Regions from separate parts of the Mesorhizobium sp. M7A.F.Ce.TU.012.03.2.1 genome, predicted to be linked through region 2. Evidence: riboswitches for the same ligand, from Rfam matches in the RefSeq annotation. Region 2 holds a riboswitch; each other region holds the start of a gene.
What was found. Region 2 has a riboswitch for cobalamin ahead of EJ079_RS21525 (DUF1636 family protein). Riboswitches for the same ligand answer to the same signal wherever they lie in the genome.
Positions count from the first base shown of each region.

Region 1: linked by a shared signal. The riboswitch ahead of EJ079_RS04795 (aromatic ring-hydroxylating dioxygenase subunit alpha) and the one ahead of EJ079_RS21525 (DUF1636 family protein) in region 2 are both predicted to bind cobalamin.
Region 3: linked by a shared signal. The riboswitch ahead of EJ079_RS28470 (ABC transporter ATP-binding protein) and the one ahead of EJ079_RS21525 (DUF1636 family protein) in region 2 are both predicted to bind cobalamin.
Region 4: linked by a shared signal. The riboswitch ahead of bluB (5,6-dimethylbenzimidazole synthase) and the one ahead of EJ079_RS21525 (DUF1636 family protein) in region 2 are both predicted to bind cobalamin.

Region 1 covers NZ_CP034779.1:1,007,015-1,012,950, forward strand. Annotated here, with positions in the region: gene EJ079_RS04770 (alpha-glucosidase family protein) at 1-1,012, shown strand, start outside; gene ugpC (sn-glycerol-3-phosphate ABC transporter ATP-binding protein UgpC) at 1,037-2,149, shown strand; gene EJ079_RS04780 (DUF680 domain-containing protein) at 2,227-2,463, opposite strand; gene EJ079_RS04785 (DUF680 domain-containing protein) at 2,531-2,731, opposite strand; gene EJ079_RS04790 (DUF680 domain-containing protein) at 2,819-3,016, opposite strand; cobalamin riboswitch at 3,525-3,727, shown strand; gene EJ079_RS04795 (aromatic ring-hydroxylating dioxygenase subunit alpha) at 3,842-5,089, shown strand; gene EJ079_RS04800 (hybrid-cluster NAD(P)-dependent oxidoreductase) at 5,115-5,936, shown strand, end outside.
Region 2 covers NZ_CP034779.1:4,405,732-4,411,667, reverse strand. Annotated here, with positions in the region: gene EJ079_RS21540 (NADH-quinone oxidoreductase subunit B) at 1-325, opposite strand, end outside; gene EJ079_RS21535 (NADH-quinone oxidoreductase subunit A) at 316-681, opposite strand; gene EJ079_RS21530 (winged helix-turn-helix domain-containing protein) at 1,012-2,211, shown strand; cobalamin riboswitch at 2,241-2,445, shown strand; gene EJ079_RS21525 (DUF1636 family protein) at 2,484-2,912, shown strand; gene cobW (cobalamin biosynthesis protein CobW) at 2,915-3,967, shown strand; gene EJ079_RS21515 (cobaltochelatase subunit CobN) at 3,986-5,936, shown strand, end outside.
Region 3 covers NZ_CP034779.1:5,728,786-5,734,721, forward strand. Annotated here, with positions in the region: partial or broken gene EJ079_RS28460 (iron ABC transporter permease) at 17-376, opposite strand; partial or broken gene EJ079_RS28465 (ABC transporter substrate-binding protein) at 376-1,047, opposite strand; gene EJ079_RS28470 (ABC transporter ATP-binding protein) at 1,097-1,885, opposite strand; cobalamin riboswitch at 2,047-2,254, opposite strand; gene EJ079_RS28475 (AraC family transcriptional regulator) at 2,510-3,343, shown strand; gene EJ079_RS28480 (alanine racemase) at 3,348-4,487, opposite strand; gene EJ079_RS28485 (D-arabinono-1,4-lactone oxidase) at 4,487-5,764, opposite strand; gene EJ079_RS28490 (MFS transporter) at 5,778-5,936, opposite strand, start outside.
Region 4 covers NZ_CP034779.1:6,223,493-6,229,428, reverse strand. Annotated here, with positions in the region: gene EJ079_RS30905 (hypothetical protein) at 1-968, shown strand, start outside; partial or broken gene bluB (5,6-dimethylbenzimidazole synthase) at 1,091-1,720, opposite strand; cobalamin riboswitch at 1,768-1,949, opposite strand; gene EJ079_RS30895 (histone deacetylase family protein) at 2,071-2,997, shown strand; gene EJ079_RS30890 (exodeoxyribonuclease VII small subunit) at 3,001-3,252, shown strand; gene EJ079_RS30885 (DUF2277 domain-containing protein) at 3,364-3,630, shown strand; gene EJ079_RS30880 (pirin family protein) at 3,670-4,590, shown strand; gene dxs (1-deoxy-D-xylulose-5-phosphate synthase) at 4,720-5,936, shown strand, end outside.

The DNA of each region.
Region 1 (5,936 bases), 3.3 Mb from region 2:
CTATTTCCACAGCCAGGGCCTGGAAAACAATCCGCCGCTGCCGCCGGAAGAGCGCAACGACCAGACCGCGCCGGCGGTCAACCCCTACAACTACCAGGACCATCTCTACGACAAGAGCCGGCCCGAGAACCTCGGCTTCCTCGAACGGTTCCGTGCCCTGCTCGATGAGTGTCCGGCAACCGCAGCGGTCGGCGAGGTCGGCGATTCGCAGCGCGGGCTTGAAGTGGTTGCCGCTTACACCGCAGGCGGCAAGCGCGTGCACATGTGCTACTCCTTCGATTTCCTGGCGCCGGAAAAGATCAGCGCGGGCAAGGTCCGCTCGGTGCTGGAATCCTTCGGCAAAGTCGCCAGCGACGGCTGGTCGTGCTGGGCCTTCTCCAACCACGACGTGATGCGCCCGGCCTCGCGCTGGGCCGCCAATGAGGCCGATCCGACCGCCTACCTCAAGGTCATCTCGGCGCTGCTGATGTCGTTGCGCGGTTCGGTCTGCATCTATCAGGGCGAGGAGCTTGGGCTCGGTGAGGCAGAGCTGCGGTTCGAGGATCTGCAGGATCCCTACGGCATCCGCTTCTGGCCGGAATTCAAGGGCCGCGACGGCTGCCGCACGCCAATGGTGTGGGATGGCGATGCCAAGAATGGCGGCTTCTCCCAGGCAAAGCCCTGGCTGCCGGTGCCGGCCAAGCATCTGGCGCAAGCGGTCAATGTCCAGCAGGACGACGAGGCTTCGCTGCTCGAGCACTACCGGCGCTTTCTCACCTTCCGGCGTGCCCATCCGGCGCTGGCCAAGGGCGACATCACCTTTATCGAAAGTGAGGGAGATACCGTCGCCTTCACGCGCCGCGCAGGCAACGAGCAGATCGTCTGCGTCTTCAATCTGGGAGCCGGGCCGGCCAAGGTTGACCTTGGCGGCCGATCGCTGCAACCTCTGCCCGGGCACGGATTTTCGGGGCAGGCGAACAGCGGTTCCATCGAGCTTGGCGGCTACGGCGCCTGGTTCGGGCGTCTCGACTGAATTTCCAATCACTGGAGGAAACCAATGGCCGATGTCACGCTAAGACAAGTGAAGAAGTCCTACGGCAATCTGAACATTCTCCACGGCATCGATCTCGAGATCAAGTCGGGCGAGTTCATCGTCTTCGTCGGCCCGTCGGGCTGCGGCAAGTCGACATTGCTGAGGTCGATCGCCGGGCTCGAGGAAATCACCTCCGGCGAGCTCAGAATAGCCGGCGAAGTGGTGAACGACGTGCCGCCGTCGAAACGGGGCATCGCCATGGTGTTCCAGTCCTATGCGCTCTACCCGCACATGACCGTCTACGACAACATGGCGTTCTCGATGAAGATCGGCAAAGAGAACAAGGCCGAGATCGACCGCCGCGTGCGTCAGGCCGCCGAGATCCTGCAGCTGACCAAATATCTCGACCGCCTGCCTAAGGCGATGTCGGGCGGCCAGCGCCAGCGCGTCGCCATCGGCCGCGCCATCGTGCGCAATCCCAAGGTGTTCCTGTTCGACGAGCCGCTTTCGAACCTCGATGCCGCGCTTCGCGTCGCCACCCGCATCGAAATCGCCAAGCTCAAGGAATCGATGCCCAACACGACGATGATCTACGTCACCCACGACCAGGTCGAGGCGATGACGCTGGCCGACCGCATCGTGGTGCTCAAGGACGGCCATATCGAGCAGGTCGGCACTCCGATGGATCTATACAAGAAGCCCGGCAATCTGTTCGTTGCCCAGTTCATCGGCTCGCCAGCCATGAACATCCTGCCCGCGACCATCGACAAGACCGGAAACCCGACCGTCGTCAGCCATGTCGGCGGACGCAAGGCGACCGTGCCGATCGCGACGCCGGCCTCGGCAAAGGGCGCTGCGGTTAGTTTCGGCGTGCGGCCGGAGGACCTGATCATCGCCAGCGGCGCGGACTATCTGTTCGAGGGGACGGTCGACTATGTCGAGCAACTCGGCGAGGTGCAGCTTGTCTATGTCGACATCGGCCGCGCCGACCTGCCGCTGGTGACCAAGCTGCCCGGCAATGTCGAGGTCAAGCGCGGCTCGACATTGCGGCTGAGCGCCAATGGCGAGGACTTGCATATCTTCGACACCGATGGGCGGTCGTTTGCCCTTCATGAAGCGGAAGCGAAGGCGGCCTGACGCAGGACCGCGTCTTGGACGCAAAAAGAGCGGCGGGCCAGGCCCGCCACTCTTTTGTTGAAGATCAGCTTCGGCTGTTAACGGCCAAAGAGATTCCGGTCGCTGCCCTGAGGGGCGGACTTCTCTTCGTCGCCCGACGAATTGAGCAGCTTCTCGACGAGGCCACCGCTGTTGCGGACCGAGCTCGTATGCGCGCTGTCAACCGAGGTAACCGCAGGCTGGTTGGCGCCGTTGGAGCCAAAGTTGTCGCTGCCGGCGAAGGCACTGCCGGTGATGGCCAGAACGGCGGCGGCAGCAATAAGGATCTTGTTCATTTTAGTCTCCTGAATTCTGGATTTCGCCAGACGGCAGACACAGCTGCCGTCGCTTGCGAAATTGGTTTTAGCGACCGAAGAGGTTACGGTCGCTGCCCTGAGCGGGTGTCTGGGCAGCCGGTTCCGAGGTCTTGGTGGAAGCCGTGTACGACTGGTCCACAGCGGCGGCAGGCTGGTTGGCGCCGTTCGAACCGTAGTTGTCGCTGCCCGCGAAAGCGCTGCCGGTGATGGCCAGAACGGCGGCGGCAGCAATGAGGATCTTGTTCATCTTAAAATACTCCTGAATGTCTGAATTTCGAATGTCTGAATTTCGCCAGGGCAGCGGGCGGGCCCGCCGTCGACTGGGAATCGGCTGTTAGTTGTTGCCGAAGAGGTTGTGGTCAGCACCCTGGGCAGGCGCCTGAGCAGCCGGTTCCGACTTCTTGGTCGAAGCGGTGTACGAGCTGTCGACAGCAGTGGCTGCCGCGGCGTTCGAACCGTAATGGTCGCTACCAGCGAAGGCGCTGCCGGAAATGGCCAGAAGGGCTGCGGCAGTGAGAATGATCTTTTTCATTTTTGTACTCCAGTATCGTCTTTTTCCGTCCGTCTAGCGGCGTGTCTTGGAAATGAAATCGCGTCGTTCGGACAGCCCCGATGTGGGAGGGCAACCCCGCCTTTTCCAATCACGAAGTTGTTCCGTGTGGACCATGAATCCACACCTTGAAATTGTGCCAGGGGAATCTAGAGATACATTTTTCCTCTCTAAATCAGCATGTTAAGTTTAACCATCCGATGGATCACTGACTGTTTCAAAGGCCCGGCGTTCACACCGTCCTGCACGCACCGTCAACAGAAACGAACCGTTCGGTTCGATTTTAGGTCAAGCTAATAGTCACTTTTCGAAACCGTTAACCTTTTTTGACCCCCGCCAAGGGTCGGACTCGGGAAGATCGCAGCCGGCAAATGGCGGCCCGGGAGGCGGGATTTCGGCCCGCGACGATCTGCGGTGACGTTTCGCATGCCGTGTCGCGCCGCATGGATACGATGTCGTTTTCATGCCGACGGCGCGCCAGCGATCGTGGTTAGATCATACCATCTCAGGTGCCGCTTCGTGACGACGAGGCGGAGAATTGGGAAGCCGGTCAGAATCCGGCGCTGCCCCCGCAACGGTGGTGGAGTTCAAGTCGCAACGGGAGACCACTGGGCAACTGCCTGGGAAGGTGTCGCGATGGTCCGCAAGGACAACTCCAGAGCCCGGAAACCAGCCCGAGATTTTTAGACTCGACTGATCGCGGTGGGCGGTCAAGAGGTGGATAGCGCATGTCCGGCACCTAGCCGGCCTGCGTTTCAATCCTTCCTCCATCACCACCAGTTCAGTCCTTAGAAACGAGGACAGGACATGGATATCCGCAACGACATGCTGAGGCTCCTGAAGGGGCGCCGGCAAGGCTTTTCGCTGGAGCAGCCCTTCTACACCGATCCAGACTACTTCAAGCTCGACATGGAGCTGATCTGGTATCGCGACTGGCTGTTCATCGGCCATGATTGCGAACTGCCGAAGCCGGGCAGCTACATCACCGTGCAGATCGGCGACTATCCGGTCGTCCTTGTCCGCGACCAGCAAGGCAAGATCAACGCCTTCCACAATTCCTGCCGCCATCGCGGCAGCCGCGTGTGCAACACGGAGAAGGGTACGGCGGCAAAGCTCGTCTGCCCCTATCATCAGTGGACCTATGAGTTGGACGGCCGCCTGCTGTTTGCCCGCCAGATGGCCGACGGTTTCGACAAGAGTGATTTCGGCCTGAAGCCGGTCGCCTGCGAGAGCGTCGGCGGCTACATCTTCATCTGCCTGGCCAAAGAACCGGCGGATTTCACGCCGATGCGGGCGATGATCGAACCCTATCTTTTGCCGCACCGGTTGCGTGAGGCAAAGATCGCCTTTGAGAGCACGATCATCGAGAAGGGCAACTGGAAGCTGGTCTGGGAAAACAACCGCGAGTGCTACCACTGCGTCGCCAATCACCCTGAGCTGTGCAAGACCTTCCCCGAGGCGCCGACCGTGACCGGCGTCAACGGCGCCGACAGCGACCCCGAGATGGTCGCGCACTGGGCCAAATGCGAGGCCGCTGGCTTGCCGAGCAAATTCCGCATCGATCCGGCAGGGCAGTACCGCGCCACCCGCGCGCCGCTGCTGCGCGATGCCGTCAGCTACACCATGACGGGAAAACGGGCGGTCCAGAACAACCTGTCCGACAGCGTTTCAACCGACCGCATCGGCTCCTTGCTGCTTTATCATTATCCGACAACCTGGAACCATATCCTCGGCGACCATGCCGTCACCTTCCGCGTGCTGCCGATCAGTGCCACGGAAACCGCGGTGACGACGAAATGGCTCGTCCACAAGGATGCGGTCGAAGGCATCGACTACGACCTCGCTGAGCTCACCCATGTCTGGACCGAGACCAACGACCAGGACCGCCGCATCGTCGAGGAAAACGCCTTCGGCATCCTGTCGCCGGCCTACGAACCAGGCCCCTATTCGGAGCTGCATGAGGGCGGCGTGATCCAGTTCGTCGAGTGGTACGCGTCGTTCATCGGGCCGCGCCTTGCCGAAGGCGGCCGGCCGGCCCTGCGCAGCGTCGCCTAGCTCAGGGGACAAGAGGATGAATGCGATGACGGACCTTGGCCTCTATCGCCATCTCGACCAGATGACGCCCTGGAACGACCGGCTGCAGGTGCTGGAAGTGATCGGCGTCAGCGACGAAGCGCCGGACGTGAAGACCTTCACCTTCCGCTCCGACAACCAGACCTGGTTCCGCTACAAGCCGGGCCAGTTCGTGACGCTGGAACTGCCGACATCGGAGGGGCCGCTGATGCGCACCTACACGCTGTCGTCCTCGCCGTCGCGGCCGTTCTCGATCGCGGTGACGGTCAAGGCGCAGGCAGGCAGCACCGGCACGCGCTGGATGTTCGACCATCTGACGCCGGGCTCGCACGTCAAGGCCTATGGGCCGACCGGTGATTTTTCGCTGCACAGCCACCCGGCGGCCAAATATCTGTTCATTTCGGCGGGCTCCGGCGTGACGCCGATGATGTCGATGCTGCGTTGGTTGAACGACTGTGCGCCATGGACAGATGTCGGCTTCGTCAACTGTGCGCGCCGCCCGGAAGAGATCATTTTCCGCAAGGAACTCGAGCTGCTCGGCAGCCGCATGCCCGGCCTGTCGCTCGGCTTCATGATCGAGGAGCGGTCGAGCCGCGAGGGCTGGTTCGGCCATATGGGCCGCATCGACGCGATCCGGCTGCCATTGCTGGCGCCCGATTTCCGCGAGCGCGAGATTTTCTGCTGCGGCCCCGATCCCTTCATGCGCGCCGTGCGCGGCATGCTGGACGCCGCCGGCTTCGACATGGCGAAATACCATCAGGAAAGCTTTGCTGCGCCTGCCGTGGAGGAGATCCCGGCGCCGTTCTCGCCGCCGGCGGAGGACGGCGCT
Region 2 (5,936 bases):
TGCCGGCGACGATCATGATGTCGGACTGGCGCGGGGACGCGCGCGGCGCGACGCCGAACCGCTCCGAATCATAGCGCGGCATCGAGGTGTGGATCATCTCGACCGCGCAGCAAGCGAGGCCGAACGTCATGAACATCAGCGACCCGCTGCGCGCCCAGGTGATGAGCGCCTCGGTCGAAGTGACCAGAAAGCCCTTGTCGGCCAACTCGTTGTTGATCTCAAGGAAGAAGGGATCGTCCTCCCCCACCGGCCTGCCGGTGTTGGGATCGATAATACCCTTGGGCTTCGGCGCGACGAGGGTGCCTGAACTGTCGTTCAATCCCATTCCAGCGCTCCTTTTTTCCATTCATAGGCAAAGCCGATGGTCAGCACCGCCAAAAACACCATCATCGACCAGAAACCGAGCATGCCGATCTTCGAAAACGACACCGCCCACGGAAACAGGAAGGCCACTTCCAGGTCGAAGATGATGAACAGGATCGACACCAGGTAGAAACGGATGTCGAACTTCATGCGCGCGTCGTCGAACGAGTTGAAACCGCACTCGTAGGCGGAAAGCTTTTCGGGATCGGGATTGCGGTAGGCCACCAGGAAGGGCGCGGCCAGCAGCGCCAGGCCGACAACCAGCGCCACGCCTATGAACAGGACGATGGGCAGGTATGAGCTCAAGAGTGCGTTCATGCTCGGCTTTCCGTTGGCGCAATCCACTTTGATTACAGCACCGGACCCTAATGCGGAAGCGTGACAGTTTAACCGCTGAACCGTTTTAAGGGCCTATGCTGCAACGCGGCGAGGGTTAGCGCAGCACTTCCAGCGAAGCAAGTCAAACCTTGTTCAAAACACCGACCTGGACGGCATATCGCGGCAAACTGGTCCGATCCGCTCCTGTTTGATTTCCTTCGCTTTTTACTCCACTTTTCTCTCCTGACATGGATGCCGCCAAAACCCTGCTAGCATGGGTTGGAATCAGCCATTCGACCCTCGGTCAAAACACTTCAAAGTGATGCCTGCATGAAGGAAAAGATCTCGCTCCCCACGGCCCGTCGCATCGCGCTTGCCGCCCAGGGGTTTCTCGATCCCCGCCCGACCGGCACGCCCGACCGCCGGCATTTTGCCCGCACCCTCTCCCGCACCGGCCTGCTGCAGATCGATTCCGTTAGCGCGGTGGTGCGCGCTCATTATATGCCACTCTATTCGCGCCTTGGCCCCTACCCGTTCTCGCTGCTCGACAATGCCGCGGTGACACGCAAGCGCACGGTTTTCGAATACTGGGCGCATGAGGCTTCCTTCCTGCCGGTGGAGACGTACCCGCTGATGCGCTGGCGCATGCAGCGCGCCGAGCGCGGCGAGGAAATGTATCTGGGGCTCGCCAAATGGGGCCGCGAACATGCCGCCTATATCGAGGAGATCTACCGCCAGGTCGCCGAGCGCGGCCCGATCGCCGCTTCCGCGCTCGAAGGCCAGAAAGGCTCGGGCGGCTGGTGGGGCTGGAGCCACGCCAAGCATGCCTTCGAATGGCTGTTCTGGGCCGGACGCATCACCACGGCGCACCGTCGCGGTTTCGAGCGCTTCTATGATCTGCCCGAGCGCGTGCTGCCGCAGGCGGTCCTCGATCTGCCGGTGCCGACGCCTGAGGACGCGCACCGCGAATTGCTGCGCATTTCCGCCCGCGCCCACGGCGTGGCGACTTCAGGCGATTTGCGCGATTATTTTCGGCTTTCGCCGGCGGACATGAAGGGCCGGCTGGAGGAGCTCGTCGAAACAGGCGAATTGCTGCCGGTGCGTGTCGAAGGCTGGGACAAGCCGGCCTATCTTCACCGGGACGCCCGCCTGCCGCGCAAAGTCGAGGCCCGCGCCCTGCTGGCGCCCTTCGATCCGGTCGTCTTCGAACGATCGCGCACCGAGCGGCTGTTCGATTTCCATTACCGCATCGAGATCTACACGCCTGCCGACAAGCGGCAATACGGCTATTATGTCCTGCCGTTCCTGCTCGGCGACAGGATCGTGGCACGCGTCGACCTCAAGGCCGACCGTCCGGCCAGCATACTGCGGGTCCATGCGGCCTATGCCGAGCCGGGTGCGCCGCCTGAAACCGCTGCAGAACTGTTCGAGGAATTGAAGCAGATGCAGGGCTGGCTTGGTCTTGAGCGCATGGAAGTGACCCCGGCCGGCGATTTGGGTCCGGCGCTGGCCGACATCGCCATGTCGTAAGCTCGCGTTGACACCGCCGCCCGCAAAAGCCTAAATCCGGGTCAGATGGTCTCTTGCCCGCAACGGCAAGAGCTAAGAGGGAATGCGGTGCGGGGCAAAATCCCAAATCCGCGGCTGTCCCCGCAACTGTAAGCGAAGAGCCAAGGCCGAAAGCCACTGGGAGTTCCCGGGAAGGCGGCTACCCAAGGCGATGACCCGCGAGCCAGGAGACCTGCCGTCTGCGACTTTAGAATCCGATCGCCCGGCGGGTTTCCGGGCAAGGAGCCCGATCTTTGGACCACGACAGCAGTTTTTCGGCTGGCACAGCGGATATTTCGTCCGGCCATGATGATGCCTTGGCCGGCGTCACCATCATCGTCTGCGCCTCCTGTCGCGATGAGACCGGCTCCGACGCTCATCCCCGCGCCGGCGAATTGCTGGCGGAGGATACGCGCCGCGCCGCATCCGGCGACGACATCCGCATCCGCAGCGTCGAATGCCTTGGCAATTGCAAGCGGCGCCTCAGCGCCGCCATCCTGCGCGACGGCTGCTGGAGCTATGTCTTTGGCGACCTGACCGAGACCAGCGGCGCCGACCTCGTCACGGGCGCCAAGCTTTTCGCCACCTCGACCGACGGTCTCATTCCCTGGCGTGGCCGCCCCGATAGCCTGAAGCGCGGCCTCGTTGCCCGCATCCCTCCCCTCGACCTGCTGAAGGACTGACCATGACTGCCCCAGATTCGTCTGCGAACCTCTCCCGCGTTCCCTGCACCGTCGTCACCGGCTTCCTCGGCGCCGGCAAGACGACGCTGGTCCGCCATCTCCTGGAAAACGCCGGCGGCAAGCGCATAGCCATCATCGTCAACGAATTCGGCGACATCGGCATCGACGGCGAGATCCTGAAGGGCTGCGGCATCGACACCTGCCCGGAGGAAAACATCGTCGAACTGGCCAATGGCTGCATCTGCTGCACCGTCGCCGATGATTTCGTCCCGGCGCTTGACAAGATCCTGTCGCTGACGCCGAGGGTCGACCACATCCTGATCGAGACTTCGGGCCTGGCGCTGCCCAAGCCGCTGGTCCAGGCCTTTCAGTGGCCGAGCGTGAAAAGCCGGGTGACTGTCGACGGCGTCATCGCCGTGGTCGACGGGCCGGCCTTGGCCGAAGGCCGCGTCGCCAACGACATGGATGCTCTGCAGGCGCAGCGCGCCGGGGACGAGACGCTCGACCACGACGACCCGGTGGAAGAACTGTTCGAGGATCAGATCGCCTGCGCCGACCTGATCATCCTGTCGAAAAGCGACCTGATGGACGCAGCCGGCACCGCCCGCGCCAACGCCATCATCAACGAACACTCCGCCCGCGCCGTGAAGATCGTGCCGACGTCGCATGGCAAGGTCGATCCCTCGGTGCTGCTCGGGCTCGGTCTGGCCGTCGAGGACGACATCGAGAACCGCAAGTCCCATCATGACGGCGCGTTCGACCACGAGCATGACGACTTCGACACCTTCATCGTCGACATTGCCTCGATCGCCAATCCGGACGAGCTGGCAAAGCGCGTCGCCACCGTCGCAGAAGAAGAGAACGTGCTGCGCGTAAAAGGCTTCGTCGAAGTCGGCGGCAAGCCGATGCGGCTCTTGCTGCAGGCCGTCGGGCCGCGCGTCAATCATTACTATGACCGCGCCTGGACCGCGCAGGACGACCGCCGCTCGCGTCTCGTCGTCATCGGCCTGAAGGGGCTGAACCGCCCGGCGATCGAGCGTATACTCGCCGGCTGATTTCGGACACGGGTCGCGATGCACATCCTCACCACGACATCCGCCTCGCTCGACGACCTCGCCGAGCCGGTCGATCTGCGGCAGACGCCGGCGGATATCGTGGCCCTGTCCTTCACCGACAGCGATCTCGCCGGACTGGCAGCCGCCTGGAAGGCCGATGCCGGCCGCCGGCCCTCGATGCGGCTGGCCGCCCTGCGTGACCTGCGCCATCCCATGTCCGTCGACCTCTGGGTCGACAGCGTCGCCCGCCACGCCAAGATCATCCTGGTGCGCATCCTCGGCGGCTACGACTGGTGGCGCTACGGCTGCGACCAGCTCGCCTCGACTGCCCGCGAACGCGGCATAAAGCTGGCACTGCTGCCCGGCGAATGCCGCGACGAGGATCTGCGCCTGATCGAAGCCTCGACGTTGCCGCGCGAAGAGTTGGACGGCCTGCTCGACTATTTCCGCGAGGGCGGCCCGGCGAATATGAGCGCGCTGGTGCGGAGATTGGCGCGGCTGGCGGGGTCGGATGCGCCTTTCGTCGAACCGGTCGCCGTGCCCAAAGCTGGCTACTACGAACCCGGCCGCGGCGTCGTCCCCCTCCCCCTCGAGGGGAGGGTCCGGCCGCAGGCCGGGGGTGGGGTCCTCTCCGAGGCGCGCCGACTCAAAGAAACGCCGCGTCCGGTCGTACCGACCCCACCCGGCCCTGCGGGCCACCCTCCCCTCGAGGGGGAGGGAAAGGTCGTGCCTATCCTGTTCTACCGCTCGATGCTGCTGGCCGCCGATGTCGCGCCAATCGACGCACTTTTTGAAGCTCTGCGACAGCGCGGCATCAACCCGGTCCCAATCTTCGTCTCCAGCCTCAAGGACCCGGCATCCCTGGCCTTCGTGGAAACAGCACTCGCCTCACTGAAACCCGCCGCCATCGTCACCGCTACCGCTTTCGCGTCCGGTGCCGAACCGGGCAATGAGACCTTGTTCGACCGCGCCGGCGTGCCGGTCTTCCAGGTCATCGTCGCCACCACCCGCCGCGACATCTGGGAGAACAACCAGCGCGGCCTGGCGCCCGCCGACCTTGCCATGCATGTCGTGCTGCCCGAGCTCGACGGCCGCATCCTGGCCGGCGCCATTTCCTTCAAGGGCGAGAGCGAGATCGATCCAGCACTTGGCCACCGCGCTTTCGCCAACCGGCCGGAACCGGATCGCGTGGCGCAAGTGGCTGACCGCATCGCGGCCTTCATCCGGTTGCGGGAGACGCCCCGGGCCAAGCGCAAGCTGGCGATCCTGATGCCGGATTATCCCAGCGCCCCCGGCCGCACCGGCTATGCCGTCGGCCTCGACGTGCCGTCCAGCGTGCTGGCCATTCTGCAGGACCTGCGGGATCAGGGCTACGGGGTTGAGGGGATTCCGGAGACGCCGCGTGAGTTGCTGGGTATGTTGGAAACGGGCGAGCACGGGCTGGCCTTCCAGGATTACATGGCCTTCTCGACCGAATTGCCGACTGCGGCAATTGCTGCAGTCGAAGCCGCTTGGGGGAAGGTGGAAGATGAGACGGGTCTGCGCGAGGCGCCCCCCTCTGTCCTGCCGGACATCTCCCCCTCAAGGGGGGAGATTGCGCTGTCATTACCGGTTTCGCCAATCTCCAATGTTGCAGGAGAGGGCGGAGCGTCAAAACTGCCAATCTCCCCCCTTGAGGGGGAGATGTCCGGCAGGACAGAGGGGGGCGCCTCGCGCCGAAGCTTCCCCTTCCGCGCCGCGACCTTCGGCAACATCACCGTAGCACTCGCCCCGGATCGCGGCCGCTCCGCCGACCGCCGCACCGACTACCACGATCCGACGCTCCCCCCACGTCATGCGCTGATCGCCTTCGGCCTGTGGCTGCGCAAGTCGCTCCGCGTCCATGCGCTGGTGCATGTCGGTGCACACGGCACGCTGGAATGGCTGCCGGGCAAAACCGTTGCTCTGTCGGAAAACTGCTTTCCCGAGA
Region 3 (5,936 bases), 1.3 Mb from region 2:
CAGTTGCCCACCGCACTCACAGCCGGTTGCGGATGAGCATGGTGACGACGAAGAACGCGCCGACCGAGCTGGTGATGATGCCGATCGGCAGTTCCTGCGGCGGCAGCAGCGTTCGGGCCAGAAGATCGCTGGCCAGCAACAGCACCGCGCCGAAGACGGCACAGCTGGCAACCAGGCGCAGATGCAAGGGACCCGCCAGCGGCCGTGACAGATGCGGGATCATCAGTCCGACGAAGCCGATAACGCCGGCGACCGAGACCAGGATCGCCGTCGAGAAGGCAGCGACGAGAAAGGTCATCCTGCGCATGCGCGCCACCGGCACGCCAAGACTTTCGGCGGCATTTTCGCCGGCCAGGAAAGCATCGAGCCGGCGGTGTCGCCGCCGGCGGCTGATATCATGGCGCTGGGGATGGCGAACTTGCCTGCGGTGAACGGTTTGTCCTCGCCGGAATCATAGAGAAACACTCGCGTTGCCTTGCCGTTGCCGACCTTGGCGGTGATGTCGGCGAGCCGCGTCTTCCAGCCGGCAACAAGCTTCTCCGCCTCGGCCTCCTTGCCGAAGATCTTGCCCAGCTTTTCGACGTCGCCATAGAGCAGGTCCATCGAGGCGGCTGGACGGCTCTTGTCGAGATGGACGCAGCTTTCCGTCAGCACCAGCGTCTTGATGCCGTGCGGGGCAAGCGTATCGGGTGTCACCTCGCCGCCCGGCTTCATGCCATAATACCAGCCGGCGAAGAAGAAATCCGGCTCGACCGCGACGAGGTTTTCGAGCGTCGGATATTTCGGCGCCAGTTCCGGGATCGAACCCTGCTCGGCCTTGAATTCGGGACCCACCTTGTACCATCCGGTGATGCCGGTCAGGCCGACGATCGACGGCTGCAGTTTCAGCGCGAAAGCCATCTCGGCCATGTTGAGATCCTGGATGACGGCGCGCTTCGGCGGCGCATCGAAGGTCAGCGGCTTGCCGCAGCTGTCGACCGTGACCGGGAAGGCCAGGGCTGTCGAGGCCAGCAGCGAGAAGACAAGCGAAAAGGCCAGGCGTTTCACGGGTTTGCTCCTTGTGGATGGGATTGGGTCGACTACGAAATGGCTTCAATCACGTCGGCGGCGCGGCACGGTTCGGCACATCGAACACCGTCAGTTCGCGGTCTTCGGTCGGATGGCGCAGACGCAGCACATCGATGCCGAAAATCTCGCGGATCAGCTTTTGGGTCAGCGCTTCGCGCGGTGCGGCGAGCGCTTGCAGACGGGCATGGTTCATCACCGCCACCCTGGTGGCGAACGGTGCCACCAGCGCCAGATCGTGCAGCACCGCGATCACCGTCATCTCGAAGCCTGCCACGAGGTCGAGCAGTTCGCCGCGGGCACGCGGGTCGAGATGGTTGGTCGGCTCGTCGAGGAACAGGATTTTTGGCTGCTGGGCGATAGCGCGCGCAAGTTGGGCGCGCTGGCGCTCGCCGCCCGACAGCGAGCCGATGGTGCGGCCAAATAGCGGCAGCAGGCCGGTCCGGCGCAGTGCATCGACGACGATCTCGCGCTCCTCGCTCCTGCGCCGCAGCCCGGCGTGCGGAACCCGGCCAAGCTCGACATAGTCGATCACCGCCAGCCGCGGATCGGGCTGGTCGGTCTGGCCGACCACGGCAATGTGCAGCGCCCGTTCGGCGGCTGAAATCCTGTCCAGGCGGCGCCCGCCGAGCTTCACCTCGCCGGAGCTCGGACGCAGCATGCCCGACAGCATGCGCAGCAGCGTCGTCTTGCCGGCGCCGTTGGGACCGATGATGGCAAGGCGATCGCCGGCGGCCACCGAGAAGCTGACCGCCTGAACCAGATCCCGCCCGTTCGCCGTGACGCAGAGGTCACGGGCTTCGAGAAGCGCTACGGTCATCGGCTGCTGCCCGCCGGCTTGCCGGGACGGCAAAGCGTATATACGACGATGCGATGGATGGAGCCGTCCAACTTTCCGTCACTTTCAAAAACTGGCGACGGAAGGAAGCTGGCGAACCGGCCGACAAGACCGGGCCTCGCGTTTCCTCCCGGCACACCCCGTCCGGTCAACTCAGTGATGGCAGGTCTCCTGGCTCACGGGTCGTTGCGCCATCAAGCCTTCCCAGCCTTGCCGGCCAGTGGCATTCACGGATTTTGCTCGCCGCTTACAGTTGCGGGGGCAGCCACGGTCTCGACCTGAGCAGGCCTCACCGTGTTCCCTTTTCACCCCTCGCCTTTCGACTCGGGGACCATCACCGCTTCAGCGTAGGTTTCCCCCAATCGCTCCGCAATGGATTTCTCGGACGGAGTGGTGGGCCAGCTAAGGGAAACAGGCATCGCATGCTCTCTTTATGTAATAATATAACATACCTAAGAGATGACGCCGGTCGCTGTCAAGCGAAAGCTCATGGGGCGGTTGGCCGGATGGCGACCGGCATCGGCGCAGATTGCACGGGATGCGCAATTTCGATCAAACTGGCCGTGCCAGGAAACGGCAGGATGATCTGGCCAATGCGAGGAGAAAATGGACCCGACCGAGAAAGCGCTGTGGTTCGTCGAAAGCCATCTGCCGGAGGCGATCTCGCTTGATGATGTCGCGCAAAGCAGCGGCGTGTCGCGTTTTCATGTGACGCGCGCCTTCGGCGCCGCCACCGGCCGGTCGGTGATGGGCTACATGCGCTCACGCCGGCTGACCGAGGCGGCGCGCAAGCTGGCGGGCGGGGCGCCCGACATCCTCGCCGTCGCGCTCGACGCCGGCTACAACTCGCATGAGGCGTTCACCCGTGCCTTCCGCGATCAGTTCGGCACCACGCCGGAACTGGTGCGCGCGCAGGGCACACTCGACAAGCTCGACCTCGTGGAGCCGATCCTGATGGACCAGTCCCTCCTCACCAATCTCGAACCGCCGCGTTTCGAGACCAGCCGGCCGTTCCTGATCGCCGGCCTCGGCGAACGCTACAGCTGCGAAACCAGCGCCGCCATCCCGATGCAGTGGCAGCGCTTCGGCCCCTATATCGGCAACATTCCGGGCGAGACCGGCGACGTCGCCTATGGCGTCTGCGTCAACGGCGACGATGCCGGCAATTTCGACTACATCGCCGGCGTCGAAGTGTCTGACTTCTCCGACCTGCCCAGGGACTTCTACCGGGTGCGGGTGCCGGCGCAGAAATATGCGGTCTTTGCCCACCGCGAACACATCTCGACCATCCGCCGTACGGTCAATACGATCTGGAACAAATGGCTGCCGGCCTCCGGGCATGAGATCGCGGACGCGCCGGAATTCGAACGCTACGGCCCTGAATTCGACCCGCGCAGCGGCAAGGGCGGGCTGGAGATATGGATACCGGTGAAGGCGTAGTCGGTCAGGCCATCGGCAGCGCCGGCCAGCGATCGGCGATCCGGCCGCCGGAAAACACCGCGATCGACCCGAACTGCTGCAGCACGGCTTCGCTCTGCGTCGGCCTTAGAAACGCGTAGTCGCCGGGCTTTGCGGTCGCGTCGGCGGGCAAGCCCATGAATTGCTGGTTGGAGGACAGGCCGAGCAGCCCGTTCGCCTTCATGCCTTCTGGGAAGACCGGCTCGGCCATCCACTTGCCGCCATAGAGGTAGCAACCCTTGCGCGGGAACCGGCCGAGCGCCTGCAGCAGGCGGGTGACGGCCGGCGGGCCGGGCAGCATCGGCTCGACCATTTTCAGGATCGGCGTGGCGATGAAGGCCGCCGGCTGGAAGCCGTCGAGGCCTGGCGTATCGAAGTCGCTGGGCAGCACAAAGGCCGAGCCCATCGAGACCTCATTGGCCGCGCCGCCATGATGAAGCAGCGCGGTCTTGCTGCCGCCGATGTTCAGGATGCGGCGCTGGTCGGCGCCGAGACAGGCGACGAATGCCGCAGCCTGCGCCGACGCCTTGGTCAATGCCTTTGCCGGTCCGCCGAAAAGGCCGGGGATGAGCGGCGCATGCGCCTCGTAGGCCATGACGCCTTCGCAATGCAGCCGGGCCGGCAACGCGCTCAACGCCTTCGACAAGGCTGCGGGATCAGCAAAACCGCCGCGATGCAGCCCGACATCGATCTCGAAAGCGATGCGCAGGCCGATGCCGAGTTCGCCAGCGAGGGCGCCATATTCCGCCAGTCTCTCCTCGCTGTCGATCAGCCAGCAGACGCGCGACCAGTCGGTATCGGCTTTCACCAGCGCCGCCCTTGCCGCGCCGATCGGCATCGGCTTGCCGTAGAGCAGATCGGCATCCGGGAACGCCTTCAGCACCGCCTCGCTGATCGGCGGGTGGAAGGTCATGAAGCGCTCACTGCCAAGCGCCTTGGCAATATACGCAAGCAGCGGCATGCAGGCGAGCGATTTGTCGACCAGCCGCACGGCCAGGCCGGGATCCACTCTCCCCTTCGCCAGGGCAATGTTGCTGTCCAGCCGGTCGCGATCGAGCAGCAGGCAGGGCTGGAAGATGCCGGCTTCCTTCAGCGCATCCGAGAGGGTGGAAAAATAGGTGGTCATCATTCGATGCCGAACAAGCCGGCCATATAGGGCGAGACGAAGCGGTTTTGCGGATCGACGTCGCGGCGCACCGCCATGGCGTCGTCCCAGCGCGGATAGAGCTTTTTCAGATCCGCCGCTTTCAGGCTGTGCATCTTGCCCCAATGCGGCCTGCCGCCATATCTGCGGAAGATCGGCTCTGCCGCCCGCATGAACGGCAACGGATCGTTCGCTGCATCATGGTGGATGGCGATGGAGCAGGTCAGCCTGTTGTAGAATGGCGAAAGCCAGAACTGGTCCGGCGCGACCGAGCGCACCTCCATCGGGAAATAGACCTCGGGAAAACGCTTCTCAGTCAGCTCGATGATCTCGGCCAGCGCCTTCGGCCCCTCCTCGAACGGCAAATGATATTCCATCTCGTTGAACTTGGTCTGCCGGTCGCTGGCATAGACGTTGAGCCAGTCCTGCACGTAGTCCTCTGCGGGAAATCTGGCGGCCGCCGAACGGATCAGGCGGCCACGCAGCGATGGCAGCCAGGCAAGTGAGGTGCGCAGCCGACGCAGCGTCCTCAAACCCGCCTCGTCCTCTTCCGGCGGCCGTGCGGTGGGTGCGGCGTCGCTGAAATCGCTGGCGATGAACTGCGCATAGCCGGAGAACGGAATGTAGTAGAATTCGGCCGAGCGATGCGCGGCCATCATCGCCTCGAAATCGCGCAGCATCTCAGTGATCGGCAGCACATATTTGCGGCGGCGCAACCGGTAGGTCGCGATGTTGTTCAGCGTCACTTCGGTGAGCACGCCGAAAGCGCCGAGCGCGACGCCCATGGCGTGGAGCATGTCCTGATCCCCTGCCCGCTTGAAGTCGCGGACCTTGCCGAGCCCGTCGACGATCTGCACCGTCTCCAACTGCGTGTGATAGGCGCCGAGCGTCGGTCCCGAGCCATGCGTGGCGGTACCCAGCGCGCCGCCGATCGCCTGGCGGTCGATGTCGCCCATATTGGGCAGGCCCTGGCCAATGCCTTGCAGGATGCGCATCAGCGGGCCGAGCCGGGTCCCTGCCCGCACCCGCGCCCGATGTGTTTCGGCGTCGTGCGAGACCAGCCCTTCCAGCCTCTCCAGGGACAGGATCGTGCCTTGCGATTTCACCAGCGGCGTGAAGGAATGACCGGCACCGGCGACGCGCACCGGGCCAGGCGCGGTCCGGACGAGATCACCGAGTTCACCGGCATCGCCGGGGCTGGCGATCAGCTTGGGCTCGGCGCTTACAAAGCCCGACCAGTTGCTCCAAATGTTCGACATGCCACCTCCCCGCTCAGGCAACCGCACGACGGTGACGCGACACAAGGACGAAGAGACCGAGCAGCGCCACGCTGGCCACCGCGCTGGCGGCGGCGAATTCCGGAACTGGCCGGAAATCCTTGCCATCGATGAGCAGCGACGCTGCGATCGGCCCGATCGCCAGGCCGAAAAG
Region 4 (5,936 bases), 1.8 Mb from region 2:
TCGGCCGGTCGGTGTCCATCATGATGCGGACCTGGCCGTTCATCGTCTTTCGCATGATCGTCTATTTCGGCATCACGCTGGCCTACATTATGGCGACGGGCACCGGCGCCTCGGTCGGCTATGGCGTCGGCCATATCTCCACTGATCCCGACGGGCCCATGTCCTTTGCCCTGTGGGGCGGCGTGGTCGGGTTTGGCCTCGTCTCGATCGCTGTGTATTGGATCCGCGAATACATCCTCTATGTCGTCAAGGCCGGCCACATCGCCGTCATGGTTCATCTGATCGACGGCCGCGACATTCCCGGCGGTCAGGACCAGATCGCCTATGCCAGGGATATCGTGACCCAGCGTTTCGCCGAGGCCAACATCCTTTTCGTCGTCGACCAACTCGTCAAGGGCGCCATCCGCGCCATCACCGGCCTGCTCGGCGGCATCGCCGCCTTCCTGCCGATACCGGGCCTGAGCGGCCTGGTCTCCTTCATCAACACGGTGATCCGCCTGTCGCTGACCTATGTCGACGAGATCATCCTCGGCTACAACATCCGCATCAATTCAGCCTCGCCCTTCGAGACGGCGCGCCAGGGCGTCGTGCTCTATGCCCAGAACGGCAAGGTCATGGTCAAGAACGCCGTCTGGCTGGCGGTCATCATGTGGGGCGTGTCGTTCATCATCTTTCTGATGATGCTGGCGCCTGCCGGCGCGATTCTGTTCCTGATGCCTGGCCAGCTCGCCGGCTGGGCTTTTGTGCTCGCCATCGTCTTCGCCTGGGCATTCAAGGCGGCGTTCATTGAACCCTTCGCCATCGCCTGCCTGATGCAGGTCTATTTCAAGACCATCGCGGGCCAGGTGCCGGATCCGGCCTGGGACGCCCGGCTGGCCGAGGCGTCGTCGAAGTTCAGGGAGCTCAAGGACAAGGCGCTCGCCTCCTTCGGCGGTTCGCGCTGGGCTACGGCCGGCGCCACACCCTGATCGGCCGGGCGGGTGATGTCTGGTGAGGCAGAAACGGTGTTGAGGCGCGCCACGGTGGATTTGAGCTGTGTCTCGCCTTGCCCGGAAAAGGTCTCGCTCATGATCAGCTCCGGCAGCGGCAGCCGCCGTCCCCAGCCATGCGTTTCAAGGTCCGGTTTGGGAGCGAACTCGGAAACACGGCCCACGCAGAGATAGGCGATCGGCGTTACGTGGTCCGGAATGGCCAACAGCCGCTTTAGCGCCTGCGCTTCGATGATACTGACCCAGCCTACACCGACGCCCTCGGCACGCGCGGCCAGCCAGAAATTCTGCACCGCGCAGACGGTGCTGTAGAGATCCATCTCCGGATTGTGCCAGCGTCCCAGCGGCGAACCCTTCGAGCGCTGCCGGTCGCAGGTGATGCAGATGTTGAGCGCGCTTTCGCAGATGCCTTCCAGCTTGAGCTTGCGGTAGAGTTCCTGCCGCTCTTCGTCGATCGCCGGCAGTTCCTGCTCGCGCGCGGCCAGGAACAGGTCGCGCACCTCCGCCCGTCGCTCGATGTCACGAATGACAATGAAATTCCATGGCTGCATGAAGCCGACCGATGGCGCGTGATGGGCAGCAAGCAGCAGCCGCGCCAGCACGTCGTCATCGATCGCGGTGGGCAGGAAATGGCTGCGCACGTCGCGCCGTGTGAACATGGCGCGATAGACCGCATCGCGCGCACTCTGGTCAAATCCGTCGCCAACAGCAGCGGTCAGGTGTTCCGGCATCGCTTGTCCCCTTGCGATTGCAATTGATATCATCCGCCTGACCATGCGGATGACGATGCCTGCCAGGCCGGTCTTCTGGCTCGGGATCAACCCGCGTCCGGTGCCTTCCCGTCATCGACAGTGGCATTTTACCGGCGCGGTCCCCCTCACAGCGTTGGGCACGCCACGGAATTCAACCGTGTTCCCGATTCTCCCGCTTGCGGCGGGCACCAGGCAGTACCAAAAACCTTACGCCGAAGTGCTGAGGACGCCAATGCTTGCAGCGACGCGAATGGACGCAGTCGCGATTTTCCCCAGTCATCGGCCGCCCGTGCATGGCCTTTGTCGATCCGGGTCACTAGATTAGGACGATGACCACCCGTCTCTACACCCATCCGATCTTCCTCGAGCATCTCACGCCGCCCGGACATCCCGAGCGGCCCGACCGCTTGCGTGCCATCGAGCGCGTGCTCGATGAGGAAGCCTTTGCCGGGCTCGATCGTATCCAGGCGCCGGAAGGCGACGAGGCCACCATCCTCTACGCGCATCCCGCCGATTTCGTCGCCCGCGTGCGCGCCGCCATTCCCGACGAGGGGATTGCCCGCATCGATGCCGACACCACTGCCAGTCCGAAGAGCTGGCAAGCGGCGATCACCGCGATCGGCGCCGCCAACGCCGCCGTCGATGACGTCTTTTCGGGCCGCGCCGACAACGTCTTCGTCGCCGCCCGGCCGCCCGGCCATCATGCCGAAAAGACCACGGCCATGGGCTTCTGCCTGTTCAACACGGCGGCGATCGCGGCGCGTTATGCGCAGAAGAAACACGGTGTCGAACGCGTTGCCATCGTCGACTGGGACGTGCATCACGGCAATGGCACGCAGGACATTTTCTGGGACGATCCGTCGGTGCTCTATTGCTCGACACACCAGATGCCGCTTTATCCCGGCACCGGAGCGAAGAACGAAACGGGCGCCGGCAACATCGTCAACGCGCCGCTGGCGCCGCAGACTGGCAGCGAGGTGTTTCGCGATGCCTTCCTGTCGCGCGTCCTGCCCGCGCTCGACAATTTCGCGCCCGACCTGATTATCATTTCGGCGGGGTTCGACGCGCACCACCGCGATCCGCTGGCCGAGATCAATCTGACCGAGGATGATTTCGATTGGGCGACCGGCCAACTGATGCAGCGCGCGGCACGCCACAGCGGCAACCGGCTCGTCAGCCTGCTCGAGGGCGGCTACGATCTGCAGGGATTGGCATTTTCGGTCGCCGCCCATGTCGGGCGACTGATGAAAGGATGAATGATGGCCGATGAGACCAACGAAGACGTCAAGGCGATGAGCTTCGAGCAGGCACTCGATGCGCTGGAGAAGATCGTCGATGATCTGGAGCGTGGCGACGTGCCGCTCGACCAGTCGATCAAGATCTATGAACGTGGCGAGGCGCTGAAGGCGCATTGCGACCGGCTGCTGAAGGCCGCCGAGGACAAGGTCGAGAAGATCAGGCTGTCGCGCGACGGCAAGCCGGTCGGAACGGAGCCGCTCGACGCGGATTGAGGCCCGGTCCGAACGATGGCCTCGCCTCACCGGTTTTTGGACATGATCATGATCGAGGATATAACTCGTCCCAATTGAAAGAGCTCAAGGACAAGAGGAGATACGGAAGCGATGTGCAGAAACATCAAGACCCTGTTCAATTTTGATCCGCCGGCAACCCCTGACGAGGTGCGCGACGCGGCTCTTCAGTTCGTCCGCAAGCTGAGCGGAACGACGCGGCCCTCGAAGCAGAACCAGCACGCCTTCGACCATGCCGTCGAAGCCATCGCGGCCTCGGCGCGCGAACTGCTCGATTCCCTGGAAACCCATCAGCATCCGCGTAATCGCGGAGAGGTGGCGGCCAAGCTGCGGGCAAAGGCGGCCATTCGCTTTGCCTGACGCGGCCAGGCGGCCTTCGACGGCCGACAAGGAGAGTCCATGAGCTTCTTCCCCGGGAAAGACCCTGAGGCAGGCGACGCCTTTGCCAGCGACCAGATCGAATTGATGGTCATTCCGAACGCCAAGGACATCGGTGGTTTTCAGGTGCGCCGTGCCCTGCCGACGGCAAAAAGGCGGCTGGTCGGGCCGTTCATCTTCTTCGACCGCATGGGTCCTGCCATCCTGCGGGCCGGCCAGGCGCTCGACGTCCGTCCGCATCCGCATATCGGCCTGTCGACGGTCACCTATCTGTTCGACGGCAAGATCCGGCATCGCGATTCACTCGGCACCGAAATGGTCATTCAGCCCGGCGACGTGAATTTGATGACCGCCGGCCGCGGCATCGTCCATTCGGAGCGTACGCCGGAGGAACTGCGTGGCGCGCCGATGTCGGTATCCGGCCTGCAGACATGGCTGGCGCTGCCGGACGACAAGGAAGAGGTGGCACCGGTTTTCGAGAACACAGGAGCGCTCAGGCTTCCCGAGATCGATGCCGAAGGCGTCAACGGGCGCCTCATCATCGGCGATTTCCAGGGGTTGCGGTCGCCGGTCAGGGCCGACTCGGAGACGCTCTACGCCGACCTGCGCCTGGCGCCCGGCGCCAGCGTGAAAATCCCTGCCGATGCGGAAGAGCGCGCCATTTACACGCTGGAAGGCGAGGTCTCGATATCAGGTGACGTCTTTCCGGCGGAACGGCTGCTGGTGTTCCGTCCCGGTGACGAGATCGTCGTATCGTCGCAGACCGGTGCACATTTCATGCTGTTTGGCGGCGCCTCGCTCGGTTCGAAGCGTTACATCTGGTGGAATTTCGTCTCATCGTCGAAGGAACGCATCGAACAGGCCAAGCAAGAATGGAAGACGGGCCGCTTCGACATCGTTCCAGGAGACGAGGAAGAATTCATCCCGCTGCCGGAAAGCTGATGCCTGTCGCCGGAAAGTGGCAGAACGAAATGCATAGACAAAGACTAGGGCCTGATCCGCGTCACTGACACGCATTTACTTTCGCCGGCCGGCGACCTATTTCGCCCATCAACCGAAAGCCTCAGCACCGTGAACGCACCGCCGCATACGCCACTTCTCGACAAGGTCCGCATCCCGGCCGACCTGCGCACGCTTGCGGAAAGTGAACTGCCGCAATTGGCGTCCGAGCTTCGCGCCGAGCTGGTCGACGCCGTGTCCCGCACGGGTGGTCATCTGGGCGCCGGGCTTGGCGTGGTCGAGCTGACAGTGGCGCTGCACTATGTCTTCAACACCCCCGATGACAGGCTGATCTGGGATGTCGGCCACCAGGCCTATCCGCACAAGATCCTGACCGGCCGCCGCGACCGTATCCGCACGCTGCGCCAGGAAGGCGGTCTGTCCGGCTTCACCCGCCGCGCCGAGAGCGAGTACGATCCCTTCGGCGCCGCCCACTCCTCGACATCGATATCGGCCGGCCTCGGCATGGCCGCCGCCCGCGATCTCTCCGGCGGCCGCAACAACGTCATTGCCGTCATCGGCGACGGCGCCATGTCCGCCGGCATGGCCTATGAGGCGATGAACAATGCCGGTGCGCTCGATGCACGGCTGATCGTCATTCTCAACGACAACGACATGTCGATCGCGCCGCCGACCGGCGCGATGAGCGCCTATCTGGCGCGGCTGGCCTCCGGCAAGGCCTATATCGGCCTGCGCGATTTCGGCAAGAAACTGACGTCCTATCTCGGCAAGCGCGCGGATCGTGCGATCACAAGGGCGGTCGAGCATGCACGCGGCTACGTCACCGGCGGCACGCTGTTCGAGGAACTCGGCTTCTATCACATCGGCCCGATAGACGGCCACAATCTGGAGCACCTGATCCCGGTCCTGAAAAATGTCCGCGACAATGGCGAAGGCCCGGTGCTCATCCATGTCGTCACCCAGAAGGGCAAGGGCTATGCGCCGGCCGAAGCCGCCGCCGACAAATATCACGGCGTCAACAAGTTCGACGTCATCACCGGCGCGCAGGCCAAGGCGCCAGCCAACGCACCGGCCTACACCAAGGTGTTCGCCGAAAGCCTGGTCCAGGAGGGCCGCGAGGACGACCGCATCGTCGCCGTCACGGCCGCTATGCCGAGCGGCACCGGTCTCGACCTGTTCGGCGAAGCGTTCCCGTCGCGCACCTTCGATGTCGGCATCGCCGAACAGCACGCGGTGACCTTCGCCGCCGGCCTTGCCACCGAAGGCTACAAGCCGTTCACGGCCATCTATTCCACCTTCCTGCAGCGCGCCTACGACCAGGTCGTCCA